One region of the Bradyrhizobium sp. GW821-FHT13H06 genome, then DNA from elsewhere that is predicted to be linked to it. Evidence: predicted binding sites of a transcription regulator. Region 1 holds the regulator's gene; each other region holds the start of a gene.
What was found. The regulator LexA, encoded in region 1, represses DNA repair genes until DNA is damaged. The targets are predictions, from matches to a motif close to TGTTCNNNNTGTGTTCNG.
Positions count from the first base shown of each region.

Region 2: the regulator LexA is predicted to act here: its motif matches at 1,231-1,248, upstream of AC1RQP_RS01535 (single-stranded DNA-binding protein).
Region 3: the regulator LexA is predicted to act here: its motif matches at 1,899-1,916, upstream of AC1RQP_RS16320 (helicase-related protein).

Region 1 covers NZ_JBXAPN010000001.1:198,030-203,934, reverse strand. The annotation lists gene AC1RQP_RS01010 (molybdopterin molybdotransferase MoeA) at 1-994, shown strand, start outside; gene lexA (transcriptional repressor LexA) at 1,171-1,872, shown strand; gene AC1RQP_RS01000 (hypothetical protein) at 2,358-2,792, shown strand; partial or broken gene AC1RQP_RS00995 (ComEC/Rec2 family competence protein) at 2,916-4,292, opposite strand; gene AC1RQP_RS00990 (hypothetical protein) at 4,468-4,665, shown strand; gene AC1RQP_RS00985 (hypothetical protein) at 5,182-5,469, shown strand; gene AC1RQP_RS00980 (hypothetical protein) at 5,477-5,656, opposite strand.
Region 2 covers NZ_JBXAPN010000001.1:312,950-318,854, forward strand. The annotation lists gene AC1RQP_RS01530 (outer membrane protein) at 197-964, opposite strand; gene AC1RQP_RS01535 (single-stranded DNA-binding protein) at 1,405-1,899, shown strand; gene gyrA (DNA gyrase subunit A) at 2,282-5,011, shown strand; gene AC1RQP_RS01545 (hypothetical protein) at 5,094-5,351, opposite strand; gene coaD (pantetheine-phosphate adenylyltransferase) at 5,621-5,905, shown strand, end outside.
Region 3 covers NZ_JBXAPN010000003.1:841,182-847,086, forward strand. The annotation lists gene rpmB (50S ribosomal protein L28) at 1-92, opposite strand, end outside; gene AC1RQP_RS16315 (DUF3108 domain-containing protein) at 642-1,448, shown strand; gene AC1RQP_RS16320 (helicase-related protein) at 2,198-5,635, shown strand; gene AC1RQP_RS16325 (RNA-binding S4 domain-containing protein) at 5,655-5,905, shown strand, end outside.

The DNA.
Region 1 (5,905 bases):
CGGCGAGGTCGCGGCGGGTCGTCCGTTCGCGGGAAGGGTTGGCCCCGGCGAAGCCGTGCGGATCTTCACCGGCGGCGTCGTTCCCGACGGGGCCGATGCGGTCGTGATCCAGGAAGACACTGTCGCGGAAGGCAAGCTCGTCACGATCAAGGAAGCCGCGATTTCCGGGCGGCACATCCGTTCCGCCGGCGTCGACTTCCGCGAGGGAGACGTGCTGCTCCGCAAGGGAAGCCGTCTCACGGAGCGCGATCTCGCGCTGGCCGCCGGAATGAATCACCCGCATCTCGCCGTCTGCCGCCGTCCGAGGGTCGCGATTCTCGCCACCGGCGACGAGCTGGTGATGCCCGGCACCACGCCCGGTCACGGCCAGATCGTCTATTCCAATGGCTATGCCCTGCACGCGCTCGCCCGCAGCGCGGGCGCCGAGACCATCGACCTCGGCATTGCCGCCGATACGCTGGAGGCCACTTCCGCCGGCATCCGTCGCGCCCGGGAGAGCGGCGCCGACATCCTGATCACGACCGGCGGTGCCTCGGTCGGCGACCACGATCTGGTCCAGCAGGCGCTCAAGGACGAAGGCATCTCGATGGCGTTCTGGAAGATCGCGATTCGGCCCGGCAAGCCGATGATGCACGGACGGCTCGGCGCAATGCGCGTGATCGGCCTGCCCGGCAATCCCGTGTCGTCCTACGTGTGCGCCTTCCTGTTCATGGTGCCGTTGATTCGCGCCCTGTCGGGCCGTTCAATGATTCATCATCGCCGCGAGCGCGCCGTGCTGGGCCGCGATCTCGGTGCCAATGACCAACGCGAGGATTATCTGCGTGCGCGCCTGGAACAGCGTGACGACGGCACGCTCGTCGCCCTTCCCGTCAGCCATCAGGACTCCTCTCTGCTTGCGAATCTCGCTGCGGCGCAGGTACTTCTCGTGCGCGCACCGTTCGCGCCGAGGGCCGAGGCCGGCACGCCTTGCGAGGTGCTGCGCCTGCCGGTGTGAGCTGCACGGCCACACGCATGGCGCGAGCTTCGCTCTGTTCACCGTAAATTAAGCAGTTGCGGAACACATATCGAACATATAGTGTCCGTTCATGATTTGTTTCGAACGTGTAGCAGCTTATCGCTGACTTCCTCGTCTCGGAATTGAACGACATCAACCGGGGGACTTTGGTCGAGATGTTGACGCGCAAACAATACGAGCTTCTGCGATTCATCAGCGAACGTCTGAAGGAAAGCGGCGTGCCGCCGTCCTTCGACGAGATGAAGGATGCGCTCGACCTGCGCTCGAAGTCAGGCATCCATCGCCTGATCACTGCGCTTGAGGAGCGCGGCTTCATCCGCCGCCTGCCCAACCGCGCCCGCGCCATCGAGGTGATCAAGCTGCCCGAGTTGCAGGCCGCCGCCGGCAGTCGCCGCGGCTTCACGCCGAGCGTCATCGAGGGCAATCTCGGCAAGGTCCGCACGACCTCCAGCCCGCCTGTGGACGAGGGCGAGCGTCCCGTCGCGGTGCCCGTGATGGGCCGCATCGCGGCCGGCACGCCGATCGAGGCGCTGCAGACCCGCAGCCACACCATCAGCGTGCCGCCTGACATGCTCGGCTCGGGCGAGCACTACGCGCTCGAAGTGCGCGGCGATTCGATGGTCGAGGCCGGCATCCTCGACGGCGACATGGCGCTGATCCAGCGCAACGAGAGCGCCGATACCGGCGACATCGTGGTGGCGCTGATCGACGACGAGGAAGCCACGCTCAAGCGCTTCCGCCGCCGCGGGGCCTCTATCGCGCTCGAGCCCGCCAATGCCGCCTATGAAGTCCGCATTCTTCCGCCGAACCGCGTGAAGATTCAGGGCAAGCTGATCGGGCTTTACCGCAAGTACTGAGCGGTCGTTCGATATCTATTGGAGCGGATCACTGTCCGCTCCGGCTGGATGGTTTTTCCGGTTCTGCTCAGATTGTCCGGCCCCCTCTTTCGGCGCCATCCTCGACACGCCGCACGACGCAGCATCGCTTCGCGGGCCTGAGAGTTCGAGGACACGTGATGCGCCAGACTTTCCATGGACGATGTTGCGGCGCCGATCGCAGCATCAGCGACGTAAGCCGTTGCCATACAATCGCACCGCCATTCGGCAAGCGAGCTGGCAATGCTCTGGCTGGTCGGCGCCGCGAGGCGCCGACACGCGCCTTCCGAATACACAGGCGTCGGCTTTGTTCCTATCGAATCCGGGAAAGATAATGTGATCGCGGCTTGCGGCGTCCAGCCGCAGATTTGCCTACAACGAAGCAGAGCGTTGCGTGCTTCCACCCTGATAGAGGCCTGCGCCTCAAAAAGAGGTGCGGGTTGCTATCTTCGCATGAGGAGCACCCGATGTGTGACTACAGCCTGCATGCTGTCGCGACGCGCCCCGCCGAAGTCGGCGAGACGATCGTCACGACGACCTTCCGCGGCACCTCGACGCGCGGCTTCGCCTCCGAAGCCGATCTCTCCGTCGCGGTCTGCTTGCTGCCGGGAACGGAGCTCGCCTTCGCGGACAACGTCCGTTACGACAATCGCTGGATCTGGACGCGCACCGTGAACTCCCGCGTCGGCAAGTTCGGCAAGATCGACCCGCACATTCCCGATCGCCATCATGACGCGATCGAATTCCCCGACGGCAAATACGTGCTGGTGACACAGCTCGTCGAAGGCCAGCGCGCGACCGTGCTGCAACTGCCGGTGACCCAGCCGGTTGGCGAACGCGAGCACAAGCCGCAGATCGTCGCCGACACGCGGTCCACGATCACGCGCCTGCCGATCGGCTGACGTCGTCGCCCCCGGCCGATGGTCGTGGGCCAGGAATGAAATGCCATCGCCGGCCGAGGCCGGCGAGATGGTATGGTTTGCGTCCTGCTGCGAGATCCCGACCGACCTCTCCCGCATCGCTCCTCAATCGTCCGCCTGCAAGTCCGTCTCCGATGGCGTTGCGTCCCGGTTGCGGGGCACGGCCGTCTTCGGCGCAAGGCTGCCGTCGAAATCCCCCTCGCCGGCGCCGGCCGGCAGCCAGGGGCGGCTCGTGCCTCTCGCCCTCACCGCCCGAACCGAGAAGCCGTCACCGCTCTGCGTCAGAGCCAGCGCGCCCTGACTGGCGAGCCGCGGCCTGTCGACCACCATCGCCGCGCAATCGGGCGGCGTGGGCCGCGCCGTCACCACCAGCGCGGCGCGGCTGCAATCATCAGCCAGAGCGTCGATGCGCAACGCCAACGCGACAAGCCGTCCGTCCGCGAGCGGCGTCACGCAGCCGGACTCGTCACACGACACACCGTCGGCCAGCGAGGCGCTGCCGGCATCGCGCGGATCGGCATCGGCAGCCAACCACTCCCTCAGCAGGAAGCCATCCTTGCCGGCGCGGATCACATGCAGCCGCCCGTCCCGGCCCCGCACGGCGACGCTCGCGCCATCCCCGGCAATCAGGATATCGGGCTGCCGCACCGACATCGCCCAGAGGATCGCGGCAAGCAGCACCAGGGCACCGGACCAGCGCAGGGGCGTGCGCAACAGCCCCATCACGATGATCCCGAGGCTCGCCGCGATCAGCGGCGCGATCCCGAACGCGGGAATGCGGCCGACTGCACCGGGCAGAGCCGCCACCCAGCGCGAGACCGCGACCATCCACTCGATGCCGATCCCCATCAGCCACCAGAACGCGCCGTCGAGCCCGAAAGGCGCTGCGAGCAATCCCAGCAGCCCCGCCGGCATCACCAGCGCCGAGACCACCGGCATCGCGCCGAGATTGGCGAGCACGCCGTATGGCGTCACGCGGTGGAAGTGGAAGGCGGCATAGGGCGTGGTCGCAAGCCCGGCGATCAACGAGGCCAGGAACAGCATCGCGATCTCGCGGCCGCCCCACAGTGCGATCCGCGCCGTTGCGGAATGATCGGGCGATGCTAGCAGGTTCGGCATGCCGATCTGCACCAGCGCCACCAGCCCGAGCGTTGCCGCAAACGACATTTGAAAACTCGGATGAACCAGCGCCTCGGGCGCGACGGCCAGCACGATCAGCGCGGCCACCGCCAGCGTCCGGAACGTGATGGCGCGGCGATCGACCATCACGGCGATCAAAACCACCGCCGTCATGAAGAACGATCTCTGCGTCGCGACCTCGGCGCCGGACAGCAGCAGATAGAACGCAGCCGCCACCATCGCCGCGGCCGCCGACCATTTCTTGATGGCGAAGCCGGCCGCCAGCCCCGGAATCAGCGCCAGCAGCGCGCGCACCGCGAAGAACACGACGCCGGCGACGACCGCCATGTGATAGCCGGAGATCGGTCAAGAGAAGATTTTTTGTAAGCGTTACAGAGCTTTACTACGCCTGTGCTTCCCACGATTCCGACAGGGGAAGCAGGCGGGAAGCGGCTTCGGACGCAAAGGCGCCAGCTTGCCCGCACCGCTCTGCTGCGCTTCAATTGGCTGCGATTACTTTTTTGGGGGGCGAGGCGTGATGACCATTCCGCAATCCATCTTGGCCGGCGCCGCTGTGATCGGCGCATGCATTGTCGCGGCTCAGCTTGTAGCCCCTTACCAGATGGCGAGCGGACCGGCGCTGATCTGGCGCGTCAATCGCGTCACTGGCGAAGTGCGGGAATGCCTGCGGGGCATGGATTCGCGCCAGGATCAGATCGTGACAGACTGCAAATAGAGGCCGGCGTGACCCAGGACAGACGTCGAGCTCGTCAATGTATGCTGATGCTGCCCCATGGCGTCGATGAGACCGCCAAATCTTCACGTCAAGGCTCAGTGGATTCGGAAGCGTCCATCCGGTGAAGCCCGGTGTTGAGGTCGCCACTTCGTGATGCCGTACATAATCCGATTGAGGCACAATCGTCGTGCTCGGTGCTTCATCGGCGCTCTGCCCTTGGTTCGCCATGGTTGGCTCTGACCAATGCGGAGCTCGGTGAAAAGCAAAAGGCCGGCGGTTACGACGCCGGCCTTCGCATGACCCACCGAGTTGGCTCCCCAGGGGGCGGTCCGGAGTGCACCTCCGGGCCGCCTTCAGGATCGCATGAGCCGCCGCTACCCGCAACGACACAATCTCGCGAGGCATCCGCAGAATCACGGCCCGGTTTCTCGCTTTTCCACACCCACGATGCGCGCGCTCCCTGCCCCAAGGGATTGATAGTTTGCGAGATACTTACGATCCCGCTTTGACGGCGACATGCCTCGCCCTCGACGCCACACGCCCACCCACGCCGACGGCCGGCCGCTCAAGATCACCTTCGGTGAGATGCGCGGCATGGGCGTTCGTGGCGTGCTGGTCTATTGCCACTGTGGCCGTCACGTTGCCCTCGACGCCGGCCGCTGGGGCGATCAGGTGCGGCTGTCTGATATCGAGCCGCAGTTCGTCTGTCAGGGATGCGGAAGCCGCGGCGCCGACATGCGGCCTGACTTCGATCGAGGCAACCCACGGCTGGCGATTATAGGCACGAAAGAGGCCGCCGACTAAGGCGGCCTTACTGCCTTGTGTGGTGCTTCAATCGGGTGACGTGCCGCGCTCGGTTCCAGACATCAAGATCGTGCCCATCGAGCAATTGAGCGGCCTTCTGCTTAGCCTCTTCATCATTGGCGCAGTCCAGCTCATGCACGCCGGTGATGCGCCCCTCATCGTCTAAGACGTAAGCGCGGTAGTCCATGGCAGTCGTTCCCAGAACGGAACGATTATAGCACCGTCCAAATGACAAAAAGCAAATTAGGACACTACAGAACTCAACTTATAACCACCAAGCTGACGCGGACCTTACAGGGTGTTCCGCTTATAAATACACGCAGAAAGAACAAAGCGGGTGCGTTATTCCTCACCATTTGTTCTGGGCCGGAGAACTACTGGCTTACTCTTGCCCAACAAAAGGCCCGCCAGCGCGAACCGGCGGGCCCAGTGGATT
Region 2 (5,905 bases), 110 kb from region 1:
GACCGGAAGGGCAGCGGACTCAACGGCCCAACTGAGGTTGTGCTTACACCACCAAAGCCGCAAGTTGTGTCTCCGAAAAGCCACAACGACGCAAAAGGTAATGGTTACTGACTCGTTTCCCGGCGATCAGTGCGCGCCCAAAGCAGAAAGGCCGGCGCGAGGCCGGCCTTTGTTCTCCAACAATATCAGCGAGATATCAGTACCTTGCGATCATCGGGCCGCCCCAGCGATAGTTCAACCGGATGAGACCGATATCGACGTCCTGGCCGATGCGATTGGAGGCAGTGAAAACACCGAGCGGAGCCGTGACAAAATTGCCGGATCCGGTGAAGTCGATCGTGCGGTGGCCCAGGAAGATGTGATCGTACTCGAAGCCGACCGACCAGTTCGGCGCAAATCCGAACTCGACGCCCACGCCCACTGTACCGCCCCAACGGGTCTCGTTGGCCCGGTCGAACTCGAGGCCGGTCGCCACATCGTAGGTCCGATAGCGATCGCCGACGACGGCGGCGCCGCCCTTCACGTAGAGCAAAACGTTGTTCCAGGCATAGCCGATCTGCCCGGTGATCAAACCGAAAGAGTCGATCGTGGACTGGTTGCGAAGGCCGGACACCGCGCTGATGTTGTCGCCGGTAAAGTCGGCCCAGTTGCCCTGGCCTTCGAAGCCGAACACCCAGTTCGTCGACTGCCAGCGGTAGCCCACCTGGCCACCGACGGTGCCGCCCGTCGCATTGTGACAGCCCTCGCCGACCAGAACGCCGGTCGCCGGAGTCACGAAGTCCCAGCACTTGCGGCTTGTGCCACCGCCGCCGTTGATGCCGATGTAGAAGCCGCTCCAGTCGTAGATGGCGGCGATCGGCGGTGGAGCCTTGGTGTAGGGACGGGCGGCAAGATCGGCCGCGCTTGCGGGGGCCGCCAGCCCCAACGCCATTGCACTGATTGCACCAAAAAGAATCTTATTCATTGCAGTCTCCCCAGTTTCGCCCGCTTCTCGAAGTCCCCGAAGCGGGCTGATCAGGCGCGACGCCCATATGAACTAATTCCAAGGCAACGATAGCCCAAGGAAAGGGCAAAATCCGTCTCCGAAATGCCACACTCGCCTACTGATTGAATTGGCTCTAACTTGATGAATGTTAAGCGGTTTTCGTCCTTCTCGGGAACCCGGAAAAGTTCCATCCGGGTTCCGCGCAATCGGCGTGTGACCAGTATCTGTTCAGTGCTTTTGGCGCGAAGAACAAATCTGGAACGTAGCCGGACGGGATGCTATATGTGGGGATAACCTTGGGGGTGGCGGGCTGATCGGCGTCCGCAAGCGTATAGGGTCGCGTCAACGGGGCGCAGAGGAACGCGGGCAGCGGGATTCGCCCTTTTGGAATTCAGTGGCATTCGGAGTGGAGAGCGGCGATGGCGGGAAGCGTCAACAAGGTCATTCTGGTTGGAAATCTCGGCAAGGATCCTGAAATCCGCCGTACCCAGGACGGGCGGCCAATCGCGAATCTGAGCATCGCCACCTCGGAGACATGGCGTGACAAGGCGACCGGCGAGCGCAAGGAGAAGACCGAGTGGCACCGCGTCGTGATCTTCAATGAAGGGCTCTGCAAGGTTGCCGAACAGTATCTGAAGAAGGGCGCGAAGGTTTACATCGAGGGCGCGCTGCAGACCCGCAAATGGACCGACCAGAGCGGCGTCGAGAAGTACTCGACCGAGGTCGTGCTCCAGGGCTTCAACTCGACGCTGACGATGCTCGATGGCCGCGGTGGCGGCGGAGGAGGCGGCAGCTTCGGCGACGAGCCGGGCGGCGATTTCGGCTCCTCCGGTCCCGTCAGCAGCGCACCGCGCCGTCCCGTCGCCGCCGGCGGCGGCCGCAACAGCGACATGGACGACGATATCCCGTTCTGAGGACGAGGATCGAGAGACGCCGAGCGGACGGAGCTTGGCGTTTCGTATCAGCAGTTCTGCCTAATCGATGGAGCGGGCTCGGGTTTTCCGGGCCCGTTTCATGTTCGGCTTGAACTCAAATCGTTGCGACATCGAGGGGATGGCCGATCGCGGCTCCCGGCTGCTGCGAACGGGGCTCGCGGGGCCTCCCTGGCTGCGCGGATTCTGGGGCATGGCGGCGGTTCCGCGGAGCCATTTCCGGGGCTGTCCGAGATATCCTGTTCTAAGCCGTAAGCCATTGGAAAAATAAGCGGAAAAAGCGCTTCTCGGCCCTCCGCGAGGGTGGTTATCCGCCCCCCGATGCGCTATATGATTCCCAGACAAAATCTCACCGGATTCCCCCTTGGCTGACGACGACAACAAGCCCGGCGACCAGCCGGCGCAACCCTCGGACATTCGCCCCGTCTCCATCTTCGAGGAGATGAAGAAGTCGTACCTCGACTACGCCATGAGCGTGATCGTGGCACGTGCGCTGCCCGATGCGCGCGACGGCCTGAAGCCGGTACACCGCCGCATCCTGTTCTCGATGAACGAGCAGGGGCACACGCCCGACAAGAAGTACGTCAAGTCCGCCCGCGTGGTCGGCGACGTCATCGGTAAGTATCACCCGCACGGCGACCAGTCGATCTACGACGCCATGGTCCGCATGGCGCAGGACTTCTCGATGCGCGTGCCGCTGATCGACGGTCAGGGCAATTTCGGTTCGGTCGACGGCGATCCCCCGGCCGCCTATCGTTACACCGAAGCGCGCCTGACGAAGGCGGCGCTGGCTCTGCTGGCCGACATCGACAAGGACACCGTCGACTTCCAGCCGAACTACGACAACAACGAGACCGAGCCATCGGTCTTGCCGGCCAAGTTCCCGAACCTTCTCGTCAACGGCGCGGGCGGCATCGCGGTCGGCATGGCGACCAACATCCCGCCGCACAATCTCGGCGAGGTCATCGACGCCTGCGTCGCTCTGATCGACAACCCTGCGCTCACTATTGACGAGCTCATCAACATCGTGCCGGGACCTGACTTCCCGACCGGCGGCGTCATTCTCGGACGTGCGGGCATCCGCGCCGCCTATCACCTCGGCCGCGGCTCGATCGTCATGCGCGGCAAGGTCGCGATCGAGACCATCCGCAAGGAGCGCGAGGCGCTCATCATCACCGAGATTCCGTACCAGGTGAACAAGGCGACGATGGTCGAGCGCATCGCCGAGCTGGTGAAGGAAAAGAAGATCGAGGGCATCGGCGACCTGCGCGATGAATCCGACCGCGAAGGTTACCGCGTCGTCATCGAGTTGAAGCGCGACGCCGTGCCAGATGTGGTGCTGAACCAGCTGTATAGATTCACGCCGCTGCAGACGAGCTTCGGCGTCAACATGGTGGCGCTCGACAGCGGCCGTCCGCGGATCATGCATCTGAAGGAGCTGCTGGCGATCTTTGTCGACTTCCGTGAGCGGGTTGTCACGCGGCGCACCAAGTACCTGCTCGCCAAGGCGCGCGATCGGGCGCATATCCTGGTCGGTCTCGCGATCGCAGTCGCCAATATCGACGAGATGATCCGCGTTATCCGGAGTTCGCCCGACCCGACTACCGCCCGCGACACCCTGATGTCGCGCGACTGGCCGGCCCGGGACGTCGAGGACATGCTGACGCTGATCGACGATCCGCGTCATCGCATGAGTGCGGATGGCACGATCCGGCTGTCGATGGAACAAGCGAGAGCTATTCTCGATCTGCGCCTTCAGCGCCTTACCGCACTCGGCCGTGACGAAATCCGCGACGAGCTCGACAAGCTCGCCAGCGAGATCGCCGATTATCTCGACATCCTGCGCTCGCGCGAGCGCGTGCTGGGCATCATCAAGACCGAGCTCGCCGAGGTGAAGGCGGAGTTCGCCACGCCACGCCGCACCGTGATCATGGAGCAGGAAGGCGAGGTCGAGGACGAGGACCTGATCCAGCGCGAGGACATGGTCGTCACCGTCTCCCACGCCGGCTACGTCAAGCGCGTGCCGCTGTCGGCCTACCGCGCGCAGCGCCGCGGCGGCAAGGGCCGCTCCGGCATGCAGACCCGCGACGAGGATTTCGTCAGCCGCCTGTTCGTCGCCTCCACCCACACGCCGGTGCTGTTCTTCTCCTCGCGCGGCCAGGTCTACAAGGAAAAGGTCTGGCGGCTGCCGATGGCTGCGCCGAACGCGCGCGGCAAGGCGATGATCAACATCCTGCCGCTGGAGCAGGGCGAGCGCATCACCACCATCATGCCGCTGCCGGAGGATGAATCGACCTGGGGCAATCTCGACGTGATGTTCGCCACCACCGGCGGCAACGTCCGCCGCAACAAGCTGTCCGACTTCGTCGACGTCCGCCGCTCCGGCATCATCGCGATGAAGCTCGACGACAACGAGGCGATCGTCGACGTGCAGATATGCACCGAGCGCGACGACGTGCTCCTGACGGCTGCCGGCGGCCAGTGCATCCGCTTCCCCGTTACCGACGTGCGCGTGTTCACCGGACGAACCTCGATGGGCGTGCGTGGCATCGCGCTTGCCGAGGGCGACAAGGTGATCTCGCTGGCGATCCTGCGCCATGTCGAGACCGCGTCCGACGAGCGCTCGGCGTACCTGAAGATGCGCCGAGCGGTGGCCGGCGAAGCCGCGGCGGAAGAGGTTCCGGCCGATGCAGAGGCCGAGGAGACCTCCGGCAGCTTCCAGCTGTCGCAGGAGCGTTATGCCGAGATGTCGGCGCAGGAGCAGGTCGTGCTGACCGTCTCCGTCAACGGCTACGGCAAGCGGACCTCGTCCTACGAGTACCGCACCACGGGCCGCGGCGGCAAAGGCATCGTCGCCATGAGCGTCAACAACCGCAACGGCAATCTGGTGGCTTCCTTCCCGGTGGAGGATGCCGACCAGATCATGCTGGTCACCGACAAGGGCCAGCTGATCCGCTGCCCGGTCGAAGGCATCCGCATCGCCGGCCGCTCGACCCAGGGCGTGATCGTGTTCGACACCGCCGAGGACGAGCATGTGGTGTCGGTCGAGCACATCACGGAAGAGGCGGAGAGCAACGGCGCGAACGGAGAGTAACGTTCAGCCCGGTAGCCCGGACTGCGCGGCGCTGGATCCGGGCTGCGAACCGCTCAGCTGACACGAAATCGTCAGGCCCCGACTACGGGGTCCGATCGGCAGTCACGAGGCGCGCCTCGCGGACATTGGTCTTCGTGCCGGCGGTGCGCAGGCAGGAGGCCTCGAAGTTCGGCCAGGCCTGCTGCGAGCAGTCCTTTCCGACGCTGCGGATGTCGAGCCGGTCGCTCTTGGCCAGCGGCTGCGGCACGCTGGCTTCGACGGTGGGGGCAAAGCCGGGCAGGAGGGTGAGGGCCGCGGCAACACATGCAGAGAGTGCGATCGCTGAAAGGGTCTTGATCATTGACGGTCCCCTGTGATGCGGCCGCTCACGCCCGGTGTGCGGCCCGTCATTCGTTGACCGGATTAGTAACCATGGCCAGTTTCCGGACGTCTTCGCCGATGCGGGAAATGGTTTCGTTCTCGCTCCGTTTTGTTTCGTGGCTGCCCCGGGGACGAAACATAACGGCCGTCGCCGACACGTCCGCGAGAGATTTTCCGGGGGACGGGCAAGAAACGGGCAAGGAACCTGCCCGGCTTGCCGGGCCGGGCCGGGCGCGGTAGGAGGGAGCCATGCCGCGCATTGCCTTCTATCCCGGTTCCTTCGATCCCATCACCAACGGCCACCTGGACGTGGTCCGGCACAGCGCTTCGCTGTGCGACAGGCTCGTGGTCGCGATCGGGGTGCACCCGGGCAAGAAGCCGCTGTTCTCGACCGAGGAGCGGTTGGAGATGCTCCGTGACGTCTGCGGGCCCGTGGCAGCCCAGGCTGGCTGTGTGCTCGAGGCTGTGACCTTCGACGATCTGTCGGTCACCTCGGCGCGCAAGCACGGCGCGACGATCATGATCCGGGGCCTG
Region 3 (5,905 bases), on a different contig from region 1:
GGCAGGAAGCGGCGCTTGGTCTTGATGTTGGAGTGGCTGACCTTGTGGCCGACGAGGGGGCCCTTGGCCGTCAGTTCGCAGCGGCGAGACATGGCAAAAATCCTTATCCTGAACCCCCAACGATCTGCGGCCGCCATTCGGGGCGCCACGGGGGCAAATTCTTTCGTCCTTGCAGGGAGCGGGCGGACGTATAGGGGGGAAGGGGCGGGACGTCAAGGTTTTGGGGTGTCTTTTAGAGCCGCCCGGGTGGTGCGCTCCCTCCCCCGCGCGCGGGGGAGGGCTGGGGAGAGGGCTCTTTCCTCTTGGGGCCCGGACGTCATTGCGGATGGTGCCCCCAAGAGGAGAAAACCCTCACCCGCGCTTCGCGCGACCTCTCCCGCAAGCGGGAGAGGTGGAGCTCGTGGTTACCGCCCGATCACCAAAACGGCAATGATTATCGCGCCTTACCATCACATAAAGGGCGTATTCGCCGCCGAAATATCAGGGGGAGTTCCGGGGCGGATACGTCCGGACACATTGTTTGCCGCGGTTTTTGGTTTAAGTAACAGCGCATCGCGCCCTGATTGGATTGCTTCGTGCTTGCAACGTCTCTTTTTGCGCAGGATTTGCGCTCAGCCCGGCCACGCCTGGCCGGCTGGCTGATGGCGCTTTGCGCGCTGGCCCTGGCGTGGGGCGCGGTGCCGGCCGCGGCACAGGGCAAGCTCGAGGCGCAGTATGAGGCCTCGCTGGCGGGCATTCCCGTCGGCAAGGGCGCCTGGAACATCGATATCCAGGACGACGTGTTTTCGGCGGCGGCCGCGGGCGGCACCACGGGGCTACTGAAGTCCTTCACGGGCGGCTCGGGCACCGGCGCCTCGCAGGGCCGCGTCGTCAACGGCGCGCTGGTGGCGACCGGCTACCAGGCCTCCACCACCACCCAGAAGAAGACCGAAGAAATCCGCATCACCCTCGACAAGGGCAATGTGAAGGATTTTGCGATCCTCCCGGAGCCGCCGGTCGATCCTGATCGCATCGTCGTCACCGAGGCGCATCGCCGCGGCGTCTGGGACCCCATGACGGCTTCGCTGTTGCGCGTGCCCGGCACCGGCGATCCCGTTTCGCCGGACGCCTGCCACAACGGCGCGCCGGTGTTCGACGGCCGCATGCGCTACGACCTCAAGCTCGATTTCAAGCGCATGGAGACCGTGAAGGCGGAGAAGGGGTACAAGGGCCCGGTCGTGGTCTGCTCGCTCTATTTCGTGCCGGTCGCCGGCTACATCCCCGATCGTCCAGTGATCAAATACCTCGCCGCCCAGCGCAACATCGAGATCGCCTTCGCCCCCGTCGCCGGCACGCGCATCCTGGTCCCGTTCTGGCTGAAAGTGCCGACGCCGCTCGGGCCGGCCATGCTGGAAGCCACCAGCTTCATCACCTCGGCCCAGCCGCCCCGCGTCGCCAAGACGCAGTAGCGAGGTGTCCGCGCCTCTCCCTCCGCCGCCATTCCGGGGCGCGCCCCTTGGCGCGAACTATGGTGCGCCCTTGCGCACCTGAGAATCCATCAGGCCGCAGAGACGGTTGCGCGATGGATTCCGGGTTCGGCGCTGGCGCGCCGCCCCGGAATGACGAGCGAAATGGCCTCCAAAAGCACGCCCTAATGATTTCAATCACTTACCTACTGTGCATGGGGTTGTTTTCGCGAGTTTTGTTTTGGCGCCCCCGATCCGGGAATCCATTTGACTCCTCCCCGATTCTGATTCGACTCCGCGCCGTCCCCAGCTTTAACCGATACGCTCGCTTGTGCGACCGCGCAAAACTCCATCTAGTGCACAACCAACGCGAGTCCCGCGACATGTTGCGAGAACGGAACGGGACTCAACGGGGAGTCAGCGATTCGGCCGCGATTCGTTCTAGAGTCGTTCCGAAACTTAAGGCGAACGGGAAAAGCGTCGCAGAGTGAGACAGTTGCGCGGAGTTTGGCGCGGGGCGTTCCCACACCCACGGTGTCATCGCCCGGCTTGACCGGGCGATCCAGTACGCCGAGGCGGTTGTGGTCGAGCGGAGAGGCCGCGCCGTACTGGATGCCCCGGTCGAGCCGGGGCATGACAGCGGAGTGCGTGGTTGCCGCGCAGCGTTCGGAGACATGGCCGACACCCAGCCCCCTCACCGCCTCATGCAGCACTGACATTCGCCCAAATCGCCATTACCTAATCCCCCAGACATGGCTTTTTCCTCCTCCCCCTTCGCCTCCGAGCGCGCCCTTCACGATCGAGTGCCCGGCGCGGGCGTCACTGCGGTGCTCGGACCGACCAACACCGGCAAGACCCATCTCGCCATCGAGCGGATGCTCGCGCATCCCTCGGGCATGATCGGCCTGCCGCTGCGGCTGCTCGCGCGCGAGGTCTACAACAAGATCGCCGACAGGGCCGGCGCTGCCAGCGTCGCGCTCGTCACCGGCGAGGAGAAGATCAAGCCGAAGAACCCGCGCTATTGGGTGTCCACCGTCGAGGCGATGCCCAGGGATCTCGACGTCTCCTTCCTCGCCGTCGACGAGGTTCAGATCGCCGCTGATCTCGAGCGCGGCCACGTTTTCACCGATCGCATCCTCAACCGCCGCGGCCGCGACGAGACGCTGCTGCTGGGCGCCGCCACCATGCGCCCGATCATCGAGCGGCTGCTGCCGGGCGTGTCCATGATCACGCGGCCGCGCCTGTCGCAGCTCGAATTCGCCGGCGACCGCAAGATCACCCGCCAGCCGCGCCGCACCGCCATCGTCGCGTTCTCGGCGGATGAAGTTTACGCCATCGCCGAGCTGATCCGCCGCCAGCATGGCGGCGCCGCGGTGGTGCTGGGATCGCTGTCGCCCCGCACCAGGAACGCACAAGTGGCGATGTTCCAGAACGGCGACGTCGATTACCTCGTCGCCACCGACGCCGTCGGCATGGGCCTCAATCTCGACGTCGACCACGTCGCCTTCGCCTCCGACCGCAAGTTCGACGGCTACCAGTTCCGCCGCCTGACACCGTCCGAATTTGCGCAGATCGCCGGCCGCGCCGGCCGCGCCACCCGCAACGGGACCTTCGGCACCACGGGCCGCTGCGCGCCGTTCGAGCCCGAGCTCGTCAACGCGCTGCAGAACCACACCTTCGATGCAGTGAAGGTGCTGCAATGGCGCAATTCGAAGCTGGATTTCTCCTCGCTCGGCGCGCTCCAGGTGTCGCTGAACCTCGCCCCCGGCCACGAGGCGCTGACGCGCGCGCCGATCGCCGAGGACATGCGCGTGCTCGACCACGCCGCCCGCGACGGCGAGGTGCGCGATATCGCGCATGGTAAGGCCGCCGTGGAACGGCTCTGGGAAGCCTGCCAGATCCCGGACTACAGAAAACTGTCGCCCGCCGCCCATGCCGAGCTGGTGACGACGCTTTACGGCTTCCTGATGCGGAAGGGCTGCATTCCCGACGCCTGGTTCGAGTCCCAGGTCACCCAGGCCGACCGCATCGACGGCGATATCGACACGCTGTCGGCCCGAATCGCCCAGATCCGCACCTGGACCTTCGTCGCCAACCGCCCGGACTGGCTGAGAGACCCCGAACGCTGGCAGGGGATCGCGCGGGAGGTCGAAAATAAATTATCGGATGCGCTCCATGAACGCTTGACTGAGCGTTTCGTTGATCGCCGGACCAGTGTATTGATGCGCCGCCTGCGGGAGAACACGAGCTTGAATACTGAAATCGGCAAGACCGGCGAAGTCATCGTCGAAGGCCATGTCATCGGCCGCCTCGACGGCTTCACCTTTGCACCGGATGCTGCGGAAGCAGGCTCCGATGCGAAAGCCTTGCAGGCCGCAGCGCAAGCGGTGCTCGCCGGCGAGATCAACGCGCGCGCCGAGAAGCTCGGCAATGCGCCGGACGAGCAGTTCGTGCTGACCTCCGAAGGCATCATCCGCTGGACCGGCGATGCCGTGGCGCGGCTGTCTGCCGCAGACGACGCGCTGCATCCGCGCATCCGCATCATCTCCGACGAGCGCCTGACCGGCGGCCCGCGCGACAAGGTGCAGGCGCGGCTCGAACTCTGGCTCAAGACGCACATCGAGAAACTGCTCGGGCCGATGTTCGAGCTGTCGAAGGCCGAGGACGTCACCGGCATTGCCCGCGGCATCGCCTATCAGCTGGTCGAGGCGCTCGGCGTGCTCGAGCGTCCGAAGATCGCGAACGAGCTGAAGGATCTCGACCAGTCTTCGCGCGCCGTGCTGCGGAAATACGGCGTGCGCTTCGGCGCCTACCACATCTATTTCCCCGGCCTGCTCAAGCCCGCCGCGCGCGCACTCGCTGCGCTGCTCTGGGCGCTGAAGCAGGACAATGTCGATCTCTCCGCGCTCTCGGGCGCGCAGCATCTGGCGTCGTCGGGCCGCACCTCGTTCCCGGTCGACAAGCAGCTGCCGCGCGATGCCTATCGCGTGCTCGGCTACAAGCAGGCCGGCGAGCGCGCCGTGCGCGTCGACATCCTGGAGCGGCTGGCCGACCTGATCCGCCCGGCGCTGGCGTGGCGCGAGAACTCGCCCGGCGAAAAGCCCGCCGGCGCATTCGACGGCCGCAGCTTCGTGGTCACGCAGGCGATGACTTCGCTGACGGGATCGGCCGGCGAAGACTTCGCCTCCGTGCTGCGCGCGCTCGGCTATCGCATGGAGAAGCGTCCGCCGCTGCCGCCAAAGCCGGTCGTCGTCGAAACGGTTGCGGCCGAAACGGTTGTAGCCGAAACGGTTGCGGCCGAGACGCCGCCCGCCGAGGGCAGCGCGGAGACCTCGACCGAGGCTTCGACCGGGACCGCGGCGGAGGCCGTTGCCGGCCTGCCGGCGGAGACGACCGTCTCCACCGAAGCCGCTGACCAGTCCGTCACGGTCGAAGACGCGCCCGGCATGGAGCCGCACGACGAGCCCGCCCATGAGGAGCCGGCGCTCGAAGCCTCTCCCGAGACCCCCGTCACGCCCGAAGATGCCCCCGGCATTGCGCCGCCGGCAGAAGAAGCTGCGACGTCCCCCGAGGCCGCCGGCCTCGAAGCCGCTGCCGCCGAGACGGCCGCGACTGAAGCCGCGGCATCGCCCGACGCTGCCGCGCCCGAGGCGGCAGTCGCGCCCGCAGAGCCCGAGCTGGTCGAGGTCTGGCGCCCGGCCGGCCGTCACGAGGACCGCAAGCCGCGCCACGAGCGCCATCGCCACCAGCGTCACCATCAGCCTCGCCCGCAGGCGGGGGCTGAAGCTGGCGCGGCCGCACCCGGCGAAGCCGCCGAAGGCGCGAAGCCGGGACATCGTCACGGCGGCGGTCGCCGCGATGGCGGCAGGGACTTCCGCAAGCCGCGCGAAGGCGGTGCGGACGGCGCGCCGCGTCCCGAGGGCCGCGACGACAGGAATCGTCGTTTCGAGGGCAAGGGCGGCGACAAGGATCGCAACCGCGACAAGGGCAAGTTCGGTGGAGATCGCGACAAGGGCCGCGACAACCGTGGCCGTGATCGCGACAAGGGCCGCGACCGCCAGGGCGGTCCGTCGCTGCGCCCCTATGCCTCGAGCGCAAGCCCGCGCGAGCGCGACCGTCCGGCCGATCCGAACTCGCCCTTCGCAAAGCTTGCCGCGCTGAAGGAGCAGCTGTCCGGCCGGAAGGAGTAACGTCGCATCTTCAGGCGACGTGCGGAGCTGTTCGCGTGAAGACAATGCGTCAGAAGGAGCAGGGAGTAGAGTCACGACGACCGAGCGGCAGCGCCTCGATAAATGGCTGTGGCATGCGCGGGTGGTGAAGGCGCGCACCTCCGCCGCCGAGCTCGTCGTCACCGGCCATGTCCGCATCAACGGCGCGCGCGAGACCTCGCCGGGGCATGCCGTCAAGATCGGCGACGTGCTCACCATCGCGCTCGATCGCACGGTGCGCGTCCTGAAGGT